One region of the Kitasatospora sp. SC0581 genome, then DNA from elsewhere that is predicted to be linked to it. Evidence: predicted binding sites of a transcription regulator. Region 1 holds the regulator's gene; each other region holds the start of a gene.
What was found. The regulator HrcA, encoded in region 1, represses chaperone genes, less so after heat shock. The targets are predictions, from matches to a motif close to TTNGCACTCNGNNNNNCNGAGTGCNAA.
Positions count from the first base shown of each region.

Region 2: the regulator HrcA is predicted to act here: its motif matches at 2,956-2,982, upstream of groES (co-chaperone GroES).
Region 3: the regulator HrcA is predicted to act here: its motif matches at 2,019-2,045, upstream of ACLWS4_RS24665 (FmdB family zinc ribbon protein).

Region 1 is NZ_JBLRWA010000002.1:37,745-43,930, forward strand. It holds gene hemW (radical SAM family heme chaperone HemW) at 1-1,109, shown strand, start outside; gene ACLWS4_RS03230 (DUF3097 domain-containing protein) at 1,219-2,046, opposite strand; gene pspAB (PspA-associated protein PspAB) at 2,078-2,662, opposite strand; gene htpX (zinc metalloprotease HtpX) at 2,692-3,612, opposite strand; gene hrcA (heat-inducible transcriptional repressor HrcA) at 3,900-4,934, shown strand; gene dnaJ (molecular chaperone DnaJ) at 5,010-6,146, shown strand.
Region 2 is NZ_JBLRWA010000003.1:147,769-153,954, reverse strand. It holds gene ACLWS4_RS06870 (polysaccharide deacetylase family protein) at 1-636, shown strand, start outside; gene ACLWS4_RS06865 (THUMP-like domain-containing protein) at 671-1,837, opposite strand; gene ACLWS4_RS06860 (hypothetical protein) at 1,895-2,224, opposite strand; gene ACLWS4_RS06855 (hypothetical protein) at 2,221-2,541, opposite strand; gene ACLWS4_RS06850 (hypothetical protein) at 2,538-2,873, opposite strand; gene groES (co-chaperone GroES) at 3,124-3,429, shown strand; gene groL (chaperonin GroEL) at 3,545-5,170, shown strand; gene ACLWS4_RS06835 (LysR family transcriptional regulator) at 5,312-6,186, shown strand, end outside.
Region 3 is NZ_JBLRWA010000018.1:44,625-50,810, reverse strand. It holds gene ACLWS4_RS24675 (potassium/proton antiporter) at 1-174, shown strand, start outside; gene ACLWS4_RS24670 (MFS transporter) at 496-1,842, shown strand; gene ACLWS4_RS24665 (FmdB family zinc ribbon protein) at 2,057-2,368, shown strand; gene ACLWS4_RS24660 (hypothetical protein) at 2,651-2,929, shown strand; gene mscL (large conductance mechanosensitive channel protein MscL) at 2,960-3,379, shown strand; gene ACLWS4_RS24650 (hypothetical protein) at 3,427-3,654, opposite strand; gene ACLWS4_RS24645 (sigma-70 family RNA polymerase sigma factor) at 3,834-4,805, opposite strand; gene ACLWS4_RS24640 (phosphatase PAP2 family protein) at 5,231-6,097, shown strand; gene ACLWS4_RS24635 (carbon-nitrogen hydrolase family protein) at 6,179-6,186, shown strand, end outside.

The DNA of each region.
Region 1 (6,186 bases):
GCCGCTGCGGCTACTGCGACTTCAACACCTACACCGCCACCGAGCTGCGCTCCTCCGGAGCCGTCGCCTCCCAGGAGACCTACGCGGACAACGTGGTCGCCGAGATCCGCCACGCCCGGAAGGTGCTGGGCTCCGCCGACCTGCCGGTGCACACCGTCTTCCTCGGCGGCGGCACCCCGACCCTGCTGCCCGCCCGCGACCTGGTCAAGATGCTCGCCGCGATCCGCGAGGAGTTCGGGCTCGCCGACGGCGCCGAGATCACCACCGAGGCCAACCCGGAGTCCGTCGACCCGGCGTACCTGGCCGAACTGCGCGAGGGCGGCTACAACCGGCTCTCCTTCGGCATGCAGAGCGCCCGCCCGCACGTCCTGAAGCTGCTCGACCGCCACCACACCCCGGGCCGCCCCGAGGCCTGCGTGGCCGAGGCCCGCGCGGCCGGCTTCGAACACGTCAACCTCGACCTCATCTACGGCACCCCGGGCGAGTCCGACGACGACTGGCGGGCCTCCCTGGACGCCGCCATCGGCGCCGGGCCCGACCACGTCTCCGCGTACTCGCTGATCGTCGAGGAGGGCACCCGGCTCGCCGCCCGCGTCAAGCGCGGCGAACTGCCGATGATCGACGACGACGTGCACGCCGACCGCTACCTGATCGCCGAGGAGGCGCTCGCCGCCGCCGGCTACTCCTGGTACGAGGTCTCCAACTGGGCCACCACCCCCGAGGGCCGCTGCCGCCACAACGAGCTCTACTGGACCGGCGGCGACTGGTGGGGCGCCGGCCCCGGCGCCCACAGCCACGTCGGCGGCGTCCGCTGGTGGAACGCCAAGCACCCCGCCGCCTACGCCCGGGCCCTCGCCGAGCACCGCACCCCGGCCCTGGCCCGCGAGGTGCTGGCCGACGAGGACCGCCGCGTCGAACGCATCCTGCTGGAGCTGCGCCTGGTCGACGGCATCCCCCTCGACCTCCTCACCGACACCGGCCGCGAGGCCGCCGACCGCCACCTCGCCGACGGCCTCCTCGCCCCCGGCCCCTACGCCCGGGGCCGCGCCACCCTCACCCTCCAGGGCCGCCTCCTGGCCGACGCCGTCGTACGTGACCTGGTGGACTGACCGAGGGCTTACCGTGTGCGCACCTCTCCGAGCGGACCAGCCTCTTCGGCGAGGCCGTTCCTGTGGATCCGATGGGTGTGAGTCTGGTGACTGCCGACTTTCCCCGCCGTCACTCCGGCAGGGCCGTGAAGTCGATCAGTTCCTCGACCCGGCCCAGGAGTTCGGGCTCCAGGTCCTTGTAGGAGTCGACCTTCGAGAGGATGTGCTTCCAGGCCGCGGGGGTGTCCACCGGCCAGCCGAGGCGGCGGCAGGTGCCCTCCTTCCAGTCCTCGCCCCTGGGGACGGCGGGCCAGGCGGGGATGCCGACGGAGGAGGGCTTCACGGCCTGCCAGATGTCGATGTAGGGGTGGCCGACGACCAGCACCGAGTCGCCGGTGACCCGGGCGGCGATGCGGTGCTCCTTCGTGCCCGGGAGCAGGTGGTCGACCAGGACGCCGAGGCGGCGGCCGGGGCCGGGGGCGAAGTCGGCGACGATCGCGGGCAGGTCGTCGATGCCGCGCAGGTACTCGACGACCACGCCCTCGATCCGCAGGTCGTCGCCCCAGACCCGTTCGACCAGCTCCGCGTCGTGCCGGCCCTCGACGTAGATGCGGGACTCGCGGGCGACCCGGGCGCGGGCGCCGGGGACGGCGACGGAGCCGGAGGCGGTGCGGCCCGGGGTGCGGGCGGGGGCCGGGCCGGCCGGGCGGACCAGGGTGACGACCCTTCCCTCCAGCAGGAAGCCGCGCGGCACCAGGGGGAACACCCGGTGCTTGCCGAACCGGTCCTCCAGGGTGACGGTGAAGCCTTCGGCGGTCTTCTCGCAGCGCACCACGGCCCCGCAGTAGCCGGTCGCCGCCTCCTCGACCACCAGGTCCCGCTCGGCGGGCACCTCCGGGGCGGGGGCCTGCTTCTTCCACGGCGGGGTCAGGTCGGGTCCGTACTGGCGGCTGCGCATACGGGTGATCATAGGGAGGGCGGACGGTGCGTCAGAGGCCCGGCGCGCCCCAGACCGGGAACCAGCGGCTCAGGTCCTTCTCCAGCCGCAGGTCGTTCCCCAGCATCGCGTTGACCTGCAGTTCCAGCGGACTGTCGCGCCGCTCCCCGCCGCCGGGCATCGGGGCGAAGGGGTAGAACGTCCCCCGCTTGTAGAGGTAGACGAGGGCCAGCGACCGCCCGTCCGGGTCGCGGAACCCGACGAGCGAGCAGAGCAGCTGCGGCCCGAAGCCGTTCGCCTCCAGCTCGCTGTTGACCGCGTGCAGGTCGTTGACCAGTTCGGGCAGTTCCTCGGGGCGGTGCCGGGCGAGCAGCCAGGAGTAGCCGTAGCCGTCCTTGGAGGCCTCCACGGGGACGCCGCCGCGCTCGGTGTCGGCGTCCAGCAGCGCCCGGACCTGCTGCTGGACCTGGACGAAGGCGGCGCCCTCGACGGCCGCGAAGCAGACCGAGCCGAGCCCGGTGGGGGTGAACCCGGCCCCGGCCTCCAGGGTGAGCGCGGCGGACGGCACGCCGAACAGCTGGTCGAGGTCGGGCTTGACGGGCTTGGTGCGGCCGAACAGGGCGTCCAGGATTCCCACGGCGGTCCTCTCGGGTCGAAAACTGAGGCTCAGCGGCCGAGCTGCTCGGAGATCTTCGCCAGCTGCTCCAGCCGCTTCTCCAGGCTCGGGTGGGTGGAGAACAGCTGCGAGGCGGCCTCCCGGGCGCTCAGCGCGGGGGCGAAGTAGAAGGCGTTGTACGGCTGGGCCTGGCGCAGGTCCTTGCTGGGGATGGCCGCGATCTGCCCGGTCACCTTGGTGAGCGCCGAGGCGAGGGCGCTGGGGTGCCCGGTGAGCTGGGCGGCGGCCCGGTCGGCGGCGAGTTCGCGGTAGCGGGACAGCAGCCGGGTGAGCAGGAAGCTGATCGCGTAGACGACGACCGACACCAGCGGGATGATCAGCGCCAGGACGGCCGCGTTCTGGTCGTTGTTGTTGCGCCCGCCGCCCATGAACCCGCCGTACATCGCGATCCGGGTCATCGCCCCGGCGAGGACGCCGAGGAAGCCGGCGATCGTCATCACCGCGACGTCCCGGTGGGCGACGTGCGACAGCTCGTGGGCGAGGACGCCCTCCAGTTCCTCGGGCTCCAGCCGGCGCAGCAGCCCGGTGGTCACGCAGACCACCGCGTTCTGCGGGTTGCGGCCGGTGGCGAAGGCGTTCGGCATGTCGTTGTCGGCGACCGCCACGCGGGGTTTGGGCATGTCGGCCAGGGCGCAGAGCCGGTCGATGGTGCCGTGCAGCTGGGGGAACTGCTCCGGGGACACCTGGCGGGCGCCCATCGCCCGTTCGGTGATCTTGTCGCTGAACCAGAACTGGGCCACGAACAGCCCGCCGGAGATCAGGACGATCAGTGGCCAGGCGCCGCGCAGCAGCGCGATCAGCAGGCCGGTGAAACCGACGTACAGCAGCCCGATCACGAACATCGTCGCGACCATGCGGCCGGTCAGGCCGCGGTCCGGCGCGAAACGGGTGTGCTGGCCCGAGCTCGACATCGCTTGCTCCTCCATTCGCCGTCGCTTTCGATGCTGCCACCCGGACGGCCTCCCGGCACCACCCCGGCGCCGGGAGGATCGAACCGCCGGGGCCCCGCGGGCCGTGAGCGGAACTGCGGGGAGGATCACCCCGGTCCGGCCGTTCCTGCCGTAGGACCCGGGCCTTACACTGGCAGGTACGGTTTTGGCACTCGCGTGTTCAGAGTGCCAGGGCAAGGGTCTCCGGAGCGGCCCGCAGCAGCAAGGGACACAGTCGGACAACGTGCGAAGACGGAGGTGCGTGCCCCATGGCCGGTGAGGTCCGCCAGCTGGACGAACGCAAGCTCGCCGTGCTCCGCGCGATCGTGCAGGACTACGTGGGCACCGAGGAGCCGGTCGGCTCCAAGGCCCTGGTGGAACGGCACAACCTCGGGGTCTCGCCGGCGACCGTCCGCAACGACATGGCGGCGCTGGAGGAGGAGGGCTACATCCACCAGCCGCACACCAGCGCCGGCCGCATCCCGACCGACAAGGGGTACCGCCTCTTCGTCGACAAGCTCGCCGAGATCAAGCCGATGAGCGCCCCCGAGCGCCGGGCCATCCGGCACTTCCTGGACGGCGCGGTCGACCTGGACGACGTGGTCGCGCGCACCGTGCGGCTGCTCGCCCAGCTGACCCGGCAGGTCGCGGTGGTGCAGTACCCCTCGCTGACGCGCTCCACCGTCCGGCACATCGAGCTGGTGGCGCTGGCCCCGGCCAAGGTGATGCTGGTGCTGATCACCAACACCGGCCGGGTCGAGCAGCGGATGGTCGACTGCCCGGGCCCGGTCGGCGAGACGGTGCTGGCGGACCTGCGGGCCCGGATCAACGCGAGGGCCGCCGGCCGGCGCCTCCCGGAGGTCCCGGGGCTGCTGGAGGAGCTGCCGGCGCAGTTCGAACCGGCCGAGCGGCCGACCGTCAGCACGGTCCTGGCGACCCTGTTCGAGACGCTCGCCGAGCAGAACGAGGAGCGGATCATGCTGGCCGGCACGGCCAACCTGACCCGCTTCGGGCACGACTTCCCGCTCAGCATCCAGCCGGTGCTGGAGGCCCTGGAGGAGCAGGTCGTCCTGCTCCGCCTCCTGGGTGAGACCGCGGACGCCGCGATGACGGTCCGGATCGGGCGGGAGAACACCTACGAGGGGCTGACTTCCACGTCCATCGTCTCGGTCGGCTACGGTTCGGGCGACGAGAGCGTGGCGAAACTGGGTGTGATCGGTCCGACCCGGATGGACTACCCGGGCACAATGGGGGCGGTGCGAGCGGTGGCGCGGTACGTGGGCCAGATCCTGGCCGAGTCCTAGCAGAGGCCGCCGTCGGAAATCCGGCGGCGGTGACCAGTCGCAGCACTACTACAGGCGGAACAAGCGGAGCATTTGGTGGCCACGGACTACTACGCGGTACTCGGCGTCCGACGGGATGCGGGGCAGGACGAGATCAAGAAGGCGTTCCGGCGCCTGGCGCGCGAACTGCACCCGGACGTCAACCCGGACCCGAAGACGCAGGAGCGGTTCAAGGAGATCAACGCCGCTTACGAGGTGCTCTCCGATCCGCAGAAGCGCCAGGTCTACGACCTCGGCGGGGACCCGCTGTCCCCGGGCGGCGGCGCGGGCGGTTTCGGCGCCGGCGCGGCGGGCTTCGGCTTCTCCGACATCATGGACGCCTTCTTCGGCGCCGCGGCCGGCCAGCGCGGCCCGCGCTCGCGCACCCGCCGGGGCCAGGACGCCATGATCCGGCTGGAGATCACCCTGGAGGAGGCCGCTTTCGGCACCACCAAGGAGCTCCAGGTCGACACCGCCGTCACCTGCACCACGTGCAGCGGCGAGGGCGCGGCCCCCGGCACCTCGGCGCAGACCTGTGACATGTGCCGCGGCAAGGGCGAGGTCTCCCAGGTCACCCGGTCCTTCCTGGGCCAGGTCATGACCTCCCGCCCCTGCCCGCAGTGCCAGGGCTTCGGCACCGTCGTGCCGACCCCGTGCCCGGAGTGCGCCGGCGACGGCCGGGTGCGCGCCCGCCGCACGCTGACCGTCAAGATCCCGGCCGGTGTCGACAACGGCACCCGGATCCAGCTGGCCGGCGAGGGCGAGGTCGGCCCCGGCGGCGGCCCGGCCGGTGACCTGTACGTCGAGATCGCCGAGACCACCCACACGATCTTCCAGCGGCGCGGGGACGACCTGCACTGCACCGTCACCATCCCGATGACGGCGGCCGCGCTCGGCACCCAGGTGCCGCTGCAGACCCTGGACGGCCTGGAGGAGGTCGACATCCGGCCCGGCACCCAGTCCGGCCAGTCGATCCCGCTGCACGGCCGGGGCATCACCCACCTGCGCGGCGGCGGCCGGGGCGACCTGATAGTGCACGTCGAGGTGAAGACGCCCAGCAAGCTCGACCCCGAGCAGGAGGAGCTGCTGCGCCGCCTCGCGGTGCTGCGCGGCGAGGAGCGGCCGTCCGGCCAGTTCGCGCCGGGCCAGCAGGGCCTCTTCTCCCGGCTGAAGGACGCCTTCAACGGCCGGTAGCCGTCCGCGGAGGGGTGCCGGGGGCCAACGACCCCGGCAC
Region 2 (6,186 bases), on a different contig from region 1:
CCGATCAAGCTCGAACGGACCGGCCCCGTACCGGTGTTCAGCGATGTGAAGACCAGCGACAAGGTCGTCTTCATCACCATCGACGACGGCGCCGAGAAGGACCCGAAGTTCGTCGAGATGCTCACCGACCTCAAGGTGCCGATCTCGATGTTCCTGACGAAGGACATCGTCAAGAACGACTACGGCTACTTCAAGCCGCTCCAGGCCCTGGGCAACCACATCCAGAACCACACCGTGGACCACCCGGTGATGAGCAAGCTGTCGGCCGACAAGCAGAAGGCCGAGATCTGCGACGACCAGGCCGCGCTCACCCAGCAGTACGGCACCGCCCCGCTGCTGTTCCGCCCGCCGTTCGGCGACGGCGCCAACACCCCGATGCTCAACACCTCGGTGCAGCAGTGCGGCCCGCGCGCGATCGTGCTCTGGCGCGAGTCGATGCAGATCCACGACATGCAGTACCAGGCCGCGGACAAGAAGCTGAAGCCCGGCGACATCGTCCTGGCGCACTTCCGCGGCCCCAAGGAGCTCAAGGGCGCCACGATGACCCAGATGTTCGGCGACCTGCTGGCCCGGATCCAGGAGCAGGGCTTCTCGGTGGCCCGGCTGGAGGACTACATCCAGGCGCCCGCCTCGTAGCCCCGTCCCGGTCCTGGGGCCGCCGCGTCGGGGGTCAGACCGGCTGCCCCAGCATCATCAGCGGCCCGTTGTCGGTGCGGCTGAGGATCACCGTGACGGTGTTCGGCCCGGAGGGCTTGAGCTGGCGGCGCAGCTCCTCCGGGGTGATCGCCATCCCGCGCTTCTTGATCACCACCGTGCCGACCGCCCGCTCGCGCAGCAGCGCCTTCAGCTTCTTGATGTTGAACGGCAGCACGTCGGTGAGCTCGAAGGCGTGCGCGTACGGCGTCGCGACCAGCTCGTCCGAGGTCAGGTAGGCGATCTTCGGGTCGATCAGCCGGCCGCCCACCTGCCCGGCCACCTCGGCCACCAGGTGGGCCCGGATCACGGCGCCGTCCGGCTCGTACAGGTAGCGCCCGACCGGGCCGGCCGGCGGGTCGGGCAGGTCGCCGCCGGTCAGGCTGGCGCCGTGCGGCAGCAGGGTGGCGCGGTGCGGGCTGGTGGCCCTGGTGCCGAACCAGAGCACCGCCTCCTTGACGTCGCCGTGGTCCGAGACCCACTCGGCCTCGGCGTCCTCCGGCACGGCCTCGTGCGGGATGCCCGGCGCGACCTTCAGCGCGCCGATCGGGGTCCGCCGGCCGGCCTCGATCGCCCAGGAGAGCGGCGGGGCGTACGCCTCCGGGTCGAACACCCGGCCGCGCGCGGTGCGCCGGGCCGGGTCGGTGAACACCGCGTCATAGCCGGCGACGTCCACCTCGGCGACGTCCGCGCAGCGCACCTCGACCAGGTCGGCCAGGCCCAGCGCGGCCGCGTTGGCCGCGGTGGCGGCGCAGGCCGCCGGGTCCCTGTCGACGGCCAGCACCTCGATGCCGGCCCGGGCCAGCGCCAGCACGTCCCCGCCGATGCCGCAGCACAGGTCCGCCAGCCGCCGTACGCCCAGGTCGGCGAACCGCCGGGCCCGCCACTCGGCCACGCTGCGCCGGGTGGACTGCTCGACCCCGTTGGGCGTGAAGTACATCAGGTCGGCGTCCGCCCCGAACTTCGCCCGCGCCCGCTGCCGCAGCCGCGCCTGCCCGAACGCGGCCGACACCAGCTCCGCCGGGTGCTCCCGCCGCAGGCGGGTCGCCAGCGCGAGCTCCTCCTCGGGGGTGAACTCGCGCAGCTCGGCGAGCAGGGCCTGGCCCTCGGGGGTCAGCAGCGGCTGGAGGTTCTCGGTGTCCACGGGGCCATTCTCGCGGGTCGGCCGGGTGGCCGGTCGGCCGGAGCGGCCGCGCGGCGTTCACCGGCCGATGACGGGGACGTCGGAGGTCAGCCAGAACACCAGCGGCATCAGCGGCGCGGCCGCCAGCGCGGCGTACGGGGTGATCCGGTACCCGAGCCGCCGGGTGCCCCGGCCGGTCAGTGCCAGCAGGACGAGCATCACCACGACGCCGAAGACGTCCAGGGCCTCCACCCCGGGGCCGTACAGGGCGAGCAGCTTCAGCCAGTTGAGCACGAACGACCCGACGGACGCCGCCGCGACGGCCCCGGCGACCACCACCGCGGCGAGCACCAGGTCCGGCGCCCAGTGGACCGGCGGCCGCCCGGGCGCGCCGTGGGGCCGGCTCACCGGAGCCACCCCGCGCCGGCGAGGGCGGTCAGCAGGGCGGGGCTGACCGCGGCGGCGACCGGGGTGATCCGGTAGCCCCGCCGGTGGGTGTACCGGGCCACCGCCACGACCGGGACGAGCAGCAGCGCGGTCGCGGCGCCCCGGGCCGCCCAGCCGCCGATCGCGGGGTGGGCCTCCAGCGCGAGCGCGGCCAGGAAGGCCGCGATCCAGCCGAACCCCAGCAGCGAGGCGGCCCCCAGGACCGTCAGCAGCGCGAGCAGCAGGTCCGTCGGACGGCCGACCGGGCGCAGCGGGTCGGCGGGCGGCAGCCGGTTCACCGCCACAGCACGCCCGAGGAGAGGACCGCCGGCAGCGCGAACGGGGCGAGCCCGGCGGCGACCGGGAGGAGCCGGTAGCCGGACCGCCGGCTGCGGAAGGCCACCACGAGGCCCGCCGCCAGGGCGACCACCGGGGCGGCCAGCATCCCGATGCCCAGGAAGGCCCACCCGCGCCCGTCCCCGTCGTCCCCGTAGCCGGGGATGCTGCCGAGGCAGGCGACGAGGAGGAAGGCGACGAACGGCAGCACGCCCCCCAGCAGGGGCAGCGACAGCAGGGCGAGGGCGGCGTCCTTGGGCCGGGACGGGCCGATGCGCACCGGGATCGAGGTCATGGCAGGAGTCTGGTGGGGCCGGGCCCGGTCGTACATGAGTACGGCTACTCATTCGCGAACCGGGGACTTCCGGGACTCGCCGTTGGCACTCTGGTTGACTGAGTGCTAACACGGCCCTATGGTCATCCTTGGCACTCACCACTAGGGGAGTGCTAACGCGACGACGTGTGTCTGACCCCCGCGACGGCAGGCCCGCAGGATCGCCCCTACCCGTTAGAAAACCCCGTAATCTCCGAAGGGGAGCTCGGACGTGACCACCAGCAGCAAGGTTGCCATCAAGCCGCTCGAGGACCGCATCGTGGTCCAGCCGCTCGACGCCGAGACCACCACGGCCTCCGGCCTGGTTATCCCGGACACCGCCAAGGAGAAGCCCCAGGAGGGCGTCGTCCTGGCCGTCGGCCCGGGCCGCTTCGAGGACGGTCAGCGTCTGCCGCTCGACCTCGCCGTCGGCGACATCGTCCTGTACTCGAAGTACGGCGGCACCGAGGTGAAGTACAAGGGCGAGGAGTACCTCGTCCTCTCGGCCCGCGACGTTCTCGCGGTCATCGAGAAGTAAGACGTACCGACCCGCCCCGGATCCGTGTCCCAGTGACAGGGGCCCGGGGCGTGGTTGTTGGTTCACGTAGTTCGGCGGCCGGTGGGCCGGCCGCAGCCCCGAGGGAATAGGGAACATGGCGAAGATCCTGCAGTTCGACGAGGACGCCCGCCGCTCGCTGGAGCGCGGTGTCAACAAGCTGGCCGACACCGTCAAGGTGACCATCGGCCCCAAGGGCCGCAACGTCGTCATCGACAAGAAGTTCGGCGCCCCGACCATCACCAACGACGGTGTCACCATCGCCCGCGAGGTCGAGCTGGACGACCCGTACGAGAACCTTGGCGCGCAGCTCGTCAAGGAGGTCGCCACCAAGACCAACGACGTCGCGGGTGACGGCACCACGACCGCCACCGTGCTGGCCCAGGCCCTGGTCAACGAGGGTCTGCGCAACGTCGCCGCCGGTGCCGGCCCGGCCGCCCTGAAGAAGGGCATCGACAAGGCCGTCGCCGCGGTCTCCGAGCACCTGCTGTCCGTCGCCCGCGAGATCGAGGGCAAGGACGACGTCGCCGCCGTCGCCTCCCTCTCCGCGCAGGACACCCAGGTCGGCGAGCTGATCGCCGAGGCGATCGACAAGGTCGGCAAGGACGGTGTCATCACCGTCGAGGAGTCGAACACCTTCGGCGTGGAGCTGGACTTCACCGAGGGCATGCAGTTCGACAAGGGCTACCTGTCGCCGTACTTCGTCACCGACGCCGAGCGCCAGGAAGCGGTCCTCGAGGACCCGTACATCCTGATCAACCAGGGCAAGATCTCCTCCATCCAGGAGCTGCTGCCGCTGCTGGAGAAGATCCTCCAGGGCGGTGCCTCCAAGCCGCTGCTGATCATCGCCGAGGACGTCGACGGCGAGGCGCTGTCGACCCTGGTCGTGAACAAGATCCGTGGCACCTTCAACGCCGTCGCCGTCAAGGCCCCGGGCTTCGGCGACCGCCGCAAGGCGATCCTCGGCGACCTGGCCGTCCTGACCGGTGGCCAGGTCATCTCCGAGGAGGTCGGCCTCAAGCTCGACCAGGTCGGCCTGGACGTGCTGGGCACCGCCCGCCGCGTGACCATCACCAAGGACGAGACCACGGTCGTCGACGGTGCCGGTGACTCCGAGGCCGTCGCCGGCCGCGTCGCCCAGATCAAGGGCGAGATCGCCGCGACCGACTCCGACTGGGACCGCGAGAAGCTGCAGGAGCGCCTGGCCAAGCTGGCCGGCGGCGTCTGCGTCATCAAGGTCGGCGCCGCCACCGAGGTGGAGCTGAAGGAGCGCAAGCACCGCCTGGAGGACGCCATCTCGGCGACCCGCGCCGCGGTCGAGGAGGGCATCGTCGCCGGCGGTGGCGCCTCCCTGGTCCACGCCGCCAAGGTGCTGGACGAGGGCCTGGGCCTGTCGGGTGACGAGGCCACCGGTGTCGCCGTGGTCCGCAAGGCGCTGCACGAGCCGCTGCGCTGGATCGCCCAGAACGCCGGCCTGGAGGGCTACGTCATCACCTCCAAGGTCGCCGAGCTGGAGATCGGCCAGGGCTACAACGCCGCCACCGGCGAGTACGGCGACCTGGTGAAGGCCGGCGTCATCGACCCGGTCAAGGTCACCCGCTCCGCCCTGGAGAACGCCGCCTCGATCGCCTCCCTGCTTCTCACCACCGAGACCCTCGTGGTGGAGAAGAAGGAGGAGGAGGCCGACAACGGTCACGGCCACGGCCACGGCCACTCGCACTGAGGCTCCGACGCCTGACCGGAGGCCCGGTCCGCTCCCCCCGGGGGGCGGGCCGGGCCTCCGGCGTTCCGTCCGAGGTTCCGCTTGAGGCTTCAACTATCAGCAGAATTTTGCAGAATGCAAAGATTGCCTTATAACTAAGGCATGATCGAGGCCCGCCATCTGCGCGTTCTGCGTGCCGTCGCCCGCACCGGCTCCTTCTCCGCCGCCGCCCGCGAGCTGGGGTGTACGCAGCCCGCCATCAGTCAGCAGATGAAGGCCCTGGAGAAGTCGGTGGACACCCCGCTGGTGGTCCGCTCGGGCCGCGGGATGCAGCTCAGCGAGGCCGGCCGGGTCCTGCTCAAGCATGCCACCGGAATCCTGGCCGGGCTCTCCGCCGCCGAGGAGGAGGTGGCCGCGATCGCCGGGCTGCGGGCCGGACGGGTGCGGCTGGTCTCCTTCCCGACCGCGAGCTCCACCCTGGTGCCGCCCGCGGTCGCCCGCCTGCGGGACAGCCATCCGGGGGTGCGCGTGTCGCTGGTCGAGGCCGAGCCGCCGGAGTCGCTGGCGATGCTGCGCGGCGGTGAGTGCGAGATCGCGCTGGCCTTCCGCTACCCGCAGTCCGACGGCGCCGTCGCGCTCCCGGCGCCCGCCCACGGCACGCCGCGCGAGGCCCGGGCCGAGGCCAACCTGGAGGCGCAGCAGCTGACCGCCGGGACCGACTGGTCCGACCTGGTGGTCACCCCGTTGCTGGACGACCCGCTGGTGGGCGTGCTGCCGGCCGCCCACCCGCTGGCCGGGCGGGGCGGGGCGGTGGGGCTGGCCGAGCTGGCGGAGGAGCAGTGGATCGCCGGCTGCCCGCAGTGCCGGGGGCACCTGGTGGAGCTGTGCACCGGGGCGGGCTTCGAGCCGCGGATCGACTTCGCGACGGACGACTACCCGGCGGTGGTCGGCCTGGTGGCGGCCGGTCTCGGGGTGGCGGTGCTGCCCCGGCTGGCGCTGCGGTCGGTGCGTCCTGACGGCGTGTCGACGGTGCCGGT
Region 3 (6,186 bases), on a different contig from region 1:
GTCACCCTGGTCGTGCGCGAGGGGAACTCCTTCGTGCCGGACAAGGCGACGGTGCTGCGGGCCGGCGACGAACTGCTGGTGGTCACCACGGACGAGGTCGGCGAGGCCGCCGAGCGGCGGCTGCGGGCCGTGGACAAGGGCGGCAAGCTCGCGGGGTGGCTGAACGGGCGGTGACGGGCGCCGGGCCCGCCCCGGCTCTCCTCGGTCCGCCTTGGTCCGGGGGCCCTGACGGGCCTGCGGGCCGGGGTGGGCTGGCGGTGTCTACGCGCGTAACTGTATGCTGGTTCGACCACGCCGTATAACCACCGCTAGACCACCCCAGCATCTGCCTGACGCAGAGTTGGCGCGACCGCTCGGCGGCCGCGGTCCGGCCCCCGGCCACCACGCCGGACCGACCCGGTATCTACCCCGGTCGACGCGCGAGAGGACGACTCTCGGCGCCGTCGGGGCCACACCATGCCCTGCCGCGCTACCAGGCAGCAGGAAGGACCGACCGTGACGGCGCGCCGAACGGTCGACACCGCCGCGCACCCCGCGGCCACCCCCGCAGCTCCCGCCCCCGCCCGCGTCGGGTACGGCGAGCTGCTGCGCACGCCCAGGGCCTGGACGTTCCTGTCCCCCGCCCTCGTCGCGCGACTGCCGTACGCGATGCTCAGCATGGGCATCCTGCTGCTCGTCACGCAGACCCACGGCTCGTACGGCACCGCCGGTACGGTCACCGCGGTCGCCGCCGTCGCCCAGGCCCTGATCGGGCCGCAGACCGGGCGGCTCGCCGACCGCTACGGCCAGGCCTCGGTGCTCGTCCCGACCGTCCTGGTGCACGCCGTCTCGGTCGGCGTGCTGATCGCCCTCGCGCTCGGCCACGCGCCCGCCTGGAGCCTGTTCCTGGCCGCCGTGCCGGCCGGTGCGAGCGTGCCGCAGGTCGGCGCGATGGTCCGGGCCCGCTGGGTCGCCAGGTTCACCGCCGACGGCGCCTCCGACGCCTCCGCGGCCCGGGTGAGCACCGCCTTCGCCTTCGAGTCCGTGACGGACGAGTTCACCTTCGTGATCGGCCCGATCCTGGCCTCCGGCATCGCCGCCCTCGCCAACCCGGCCACCGCCCTGGTCGCCGAGGCCGCGCTGACCCTCGTCGGCGGCCTGGCCTTCGCCGCCCAGCGGGGCACCGCCCCGGCCCGGATCGTGCCGCAGCCCGGCACCAGGCGCGCCTCGGCGCTCGCCTCCCCCGGCGTCCGGCTGCTGGCCGGGACCTTCCTCGGGGTCGGCGCGGTGTTCGGCGGCATGCAGGTCTCGGTGAACGCCTTCGCCGACTCGGTCGGGCAGCACGACGCCGGCGGCACCGTGTACGGGATCTTCGCCGGCGGCTCCATGCTGGCCGGCGTGCTGTACGGCGTGATCGCCTGGCGGCGGCCGGTGCAGCAGCGGATGCTGTTCAGCTACGCGCTGCTGGTGCTGGGCTGCTCGGTGCTGTGGGCGATGCCCAACCTGGTCGCGCTGACCGTCGCCGGGCTGGTCTGCGGACTGGCCATCGCACCGACCCTGATCAGCGGCTACACCCTGGTCGAGACGCTGGTCGCGGACGGGGCCAAGACCGAGGCCTTCACCTGGCTGACCGGCGCCATCGGGCTGGGGCTGGCGGTCGGCTCGATGGCGGCCGGCCGGCTGATCGACGGGCACGGGCCCTCCACCGGGTTCCTGGTGCCGGTGGTCGGGGCCGGGCTCGGACTGGTCGTGCTGGCCTCGCTGCGGCACCTGCTGGTGGCGCCGCGGGGCGAGGAGACCGCCGCTGCGGAGACCGCGGAGGGCGGGCGTCCGATGCAGCTGGCGGGTGTCGCCGAGGGCTGAGCGGGGCGGCGGCCGGGGGCCGGGCCTCCGGCCGCCGGGGCCGAGCCGACGGCGGCCGGAGGCTGCGCGGGCGTTGTCCGGGAACCGGGCCGACGGCGGCCGACGGGTGCTCCGGGGCCGATCTCACACCGGGGTCGCTGGACTGATCCCGCGGAATGCCGCATCATTGACCATCGTTAGCACTCATCAGGCGAGAGTGCCAGGAGGAAGACAAGTGCCCACGTACCAGTACCAGTGCACCGAGTGCGGCAACGGCCTGGAGGCGGTGCAGAAGTTCACCGACGAGGCGCTGACCACGTGCCCCGACTGCCAGGGACGGCTCCGCAAGGTCTTCTCGGCCGTGGGCGTCGTGTTCAAGGGCTCCGGCTTCTACCGGACCGACAGCCGTTCGTCCTCCAGCAGCTCGGTGGGCGCCGGGTCGTCGTCGACCCCCTCGACGTCGTCCACCGCGTCCACGTCCTCCTCGTCGACGTCGTCGGGCTCCGGCTCCTCGACCTCGTCCAGCCCGGCTCCGGCCGCGAGCTGATCCCGGCGCCGGGCACCATCGGCCCGGACGGCCCGTAGACCCGGGAAAGGCCCGTCGATCCCGCTTCCACGCGGGGCGGCGGGCCTTTTCGCATGCCCGCCCGGGCGCCCTGTCACCCCGGAGGGGTCGACCTCACTCCGGCGAGTGAACGAAGTTGTCCACAGGGGCGAGTTGTCCACAGGCCTGGGGAAAGGGCTTTCCGAGTTCGCCGGAAACGCCCATCGTGTGGGCATCCGGTCGGTCCGCGAGGGGCCGGCCCGCCGACACCCCGGAGGTGCGTCGATGACGACCGCGAGCTTCTCCCTCCCCCTGCCGCTGCCCGCACCCGCCGTGCCGCCCCGGCAGGAGCTGCCGAGCTTCCCGCCGATCCGGCGCGGGTGCGGCGGGTGGCACCGCTGGCGCAGTGCGGTGCGGCGGCGGGCCGCAGTGCCCGTCCTGGTGCTGCTCGCGGTGGCGTCGGCGCTGGCACTGGGGCCCGCGCGGGCCGGGCTGCCACCGCCCCAGGGAGGCGCACTGGGCCGGACGGGTTGTCAGTCCGGGGCTGCGGAAGATCACCCGTAACCGGGAGGCGACTTCGTCGTTCGAGGCGGCATGAAAGGCTTCAAGGAATTCCTGCTGCGTGGAAATGTCGTCGAACTCGCCGTCGCCGTGGTCATCGGCGCGGCTTTCACCAACATCGTCAACGCCTTCGTCAAAGGCGTGATCAATCCGATCGTCGGCGTCTTCGGGACCAAGGACCTCGCGTCCTACAGTTCCTGCCTCAAGGGGCCCTGCGAGGTGAGCCCGACCGGTGAGGTCACGTCCGGGATCCTCATCCTGTGGGGATCGGTGCTCAGCGCCGTGCTCCAGTTCCTGATCACCGCGGCGGTCGTCTACTTCGCCCTGATCGTGCCCATGAACAGGCTGGCGGCCCACCGCAAGAGCCTCGCCGAGGAGGCGGCGGAGGCCGAGGCCAAGGAGGTCCAACTGCTGACCGAGATCCGCGACGCGCTGGTCGCGCCGCTGCGCTGACCGGCGGGCGCCGTTCGGCCCCGGTCCCCGTTCCCCGTCCCCGTTCCTCAGTCCCCGTGGTGCGGCGGGCGCTGGCTCAGGTACCAGTCCAGCCCCCGTCCACCGCTCTCCCCCGCCCCGGGGCGGCCGCCCCAGCCTGCGTCGGTGTCGTCCCCGGACTGCTGGTCCAACGGGTCCCGGAAGACCAGCCGGGCCTTCACGGCCGCGGCCTTCCGGAGCTCCTGCTCCTGTTCCCCGCCCTGCTCCCGGTCCTTTTCCTGCCCCTGCTCGCTCACGCCGTCCACTCCGTCCGCTCGTCCCTTTCCTCCAGCCTAAGAGCCCCGTGGCACGCCTCGGGCCCCGGTGCGGGGCGCTCCGCACCAGGGCCCGATGAGGGCGGGTCCAGTCAGCCTGCCGGGAGGCTTCCCCGGCGGCCTTTCAAGCGGCTTCCTCAGGCTGCTTTCCCGGCGGCCTCTCAGGCGGCTTCGAAGCCCGCGTGGTCCGCGATCTTCTTCAGCTCGGCCAGCGCGTGCTTCTCGATCTGGCGGATCCGCTCGCGGGTGAGGCCGTGCTGCTTGCCCACCTCGGTGAGGGTGCGCTCGCGGCCGTCCTCCATCCCGTAGCGGGAGCGGATGATCGAGGCGGTGCGGTCGTCCAACCGCCCGATCAGGCCGTCCAGTTCCTCGCGGCGGAGCATGACCATCACGGCGTCCTCGGGGGACGTGGCCCCGGTGTCCTCGACGAGGTCGCCGAACTGGGTCTCGCCCTCGTCGTCGACCGACATGTTGAGGCTGACCGGGTCGCGCGCCCAGTCCAGCACGTCCTTGATCCGGGCCTCGGTGGTGTCCAGCTCGGCCGCGATCTCGGCCGGCTCCGCCTCGCGGCCCAGCTCCTTGGACTTCTCCCGCTGCACCCGCCGGATCCGCCCGAGCTCCTCCACCAGGTGCACGGGCAGCCGGATGGTGCGGGACTGGTCGGCGATGGACCGGGTGATCGCCTGCCGGATCCACCACGTCGCGTACGTGGAGAACTTGAAGCCCTTGGCGTAGTCGAACTTCTCGACGGCGCGCACCAGGCCCGCGTTGCCCTCCTGGATGAGGTCCAGCAGCGGCAGGCCGCTGCGCGGGTAGCGACGGGCGACGGCGACCACGAGCCGGAGGTTGGAGCGGATGAAGACGTCCTTGGCGCGCTCGGCGTCGGCGGCTATCGCCTCCAGCTCCTCGCGCGTGACGCCGTCGGGGAGTTCGCCCTCGTCCAGCATGTGCTGGGCGTACACGCCGGCCTCGATCCGCAGCGAGAGCTCGACCTCCTCGGCGGCATCGAGCAGGGGTGTCCTGGCGATCTCGTCGAGGTACATGCCGACCAGGTCGCGGTCGGCCTCGAGGTTGGTCGGGCGGGCCGCGCGACTCCGGTCGGCCCTGTCGCGAACGACGGCACGGGTGGCCATGCTTGCTCCCTTTGCTGGTGTTGCCGAGGTCTGCCTGCCTGCCTCGTGAGGGCAAGAAATGCGGGCCCCTCGGGGCCTCACACGTAACGATCCAACGAACAGATTCCGGACAACATTCCCAAGTCACTCAGATTCTTCCCGGCGATGCAGTATCCTGCCGGTTTTCACCCCGGTTCTGGACACTGGGTGACCGGTCGGGCACTTCCCGTGTCATCGGGTGACCGCTCCGGGAGTGTTTTCTTCACTCGACCCTCACGCGGCCACCGCCCACCCGTTGAACCCGCGAACGGCCGCCGACGTTCCCCGCGCACCCCGCCGTCCGTCCCGGCCCACACCCCGGCGCACGCAGGTCCTCCGCACAAACGATGCCGAATCGCTATCACTCCGGCCCTTGCTCGGCACGGGACACTGGGAAGGTGTCAGCCATGCACCTGACCAACAGCACGACCATCCTCACTGCGCGTAATCGCAGTCTCCTTCGGGACGCCGCGCTCGCGCTGGGCTGTGCCGCGCTGTTCGGCCTGCTGGCGGCCCTGGTCACCGGCCAATGGCGCCCGCTCGCCCGCTTCGACCAGGAGTGGATCGGCGAACTGCACACCTACGCCCGGGAGCACCGGATCTGGACCGCCTCGGTGCAGACGCTCTCGGACATCGGCGGCACCGTCACGATGCGTACGCTTCTCGGATTCGCCGCCGGGTGGCTCTGGTTGATCGGCGCCCGGGTGCTGGCCGGCTGGGTGGCCGCCCAGGCCCTCGTCGGCTGGGGCGTCCTGTGGGCGCTGAAGCTGTCCTTCGACCGCGCCCGCCCCTCCTTCACCGATCCGGTCTCGCACGCCGGCGGGCCGTCCTTCCCCTCCGGGCACGCCATGGCCTCGGCGATCACCTGCGCCGTCCTGGTCGGCCTCCTCTGGTACCGGGTCCGTCGGCGCGGCCGGACCGCCGCCTGTCTGGTGGCCGCGGCGACGGTGCTGACCATCGGCTGGACCCGGGTCGCGCTCGGCGTGCACTGGCCCAGCGACGTGCTGGCCGGCTGGCTGGCCGCCGGGATCGTGCTGGGCACCGTGACCGCCGTGATCCAGGTGTGGCGCCCCGGCGCGCTGGCCCAGGACGTACGGCGGGTCAACTGGCGTACCAGGCCCCGGGTGCAGCGGGTCCTCGTGTCGGCCGGGCACCCCTCGGGCACCGCCGCCCCGCTGGACGAGGACGGACCGCACGGCGCGCGGGACGGCGCCCCGGGCGAACCGGTGGACCCGGCCGACCCCGTCGACCGGCCGGACGAGGCCGTGCGCTGAGGCGCCGTCACCCCGCTGACCCGCCCTCGCCGCCCCGTTACTCCGACACCGGCCGAGGGCCGTCGCGCTAGGTTGGCGGCCATGTCCGA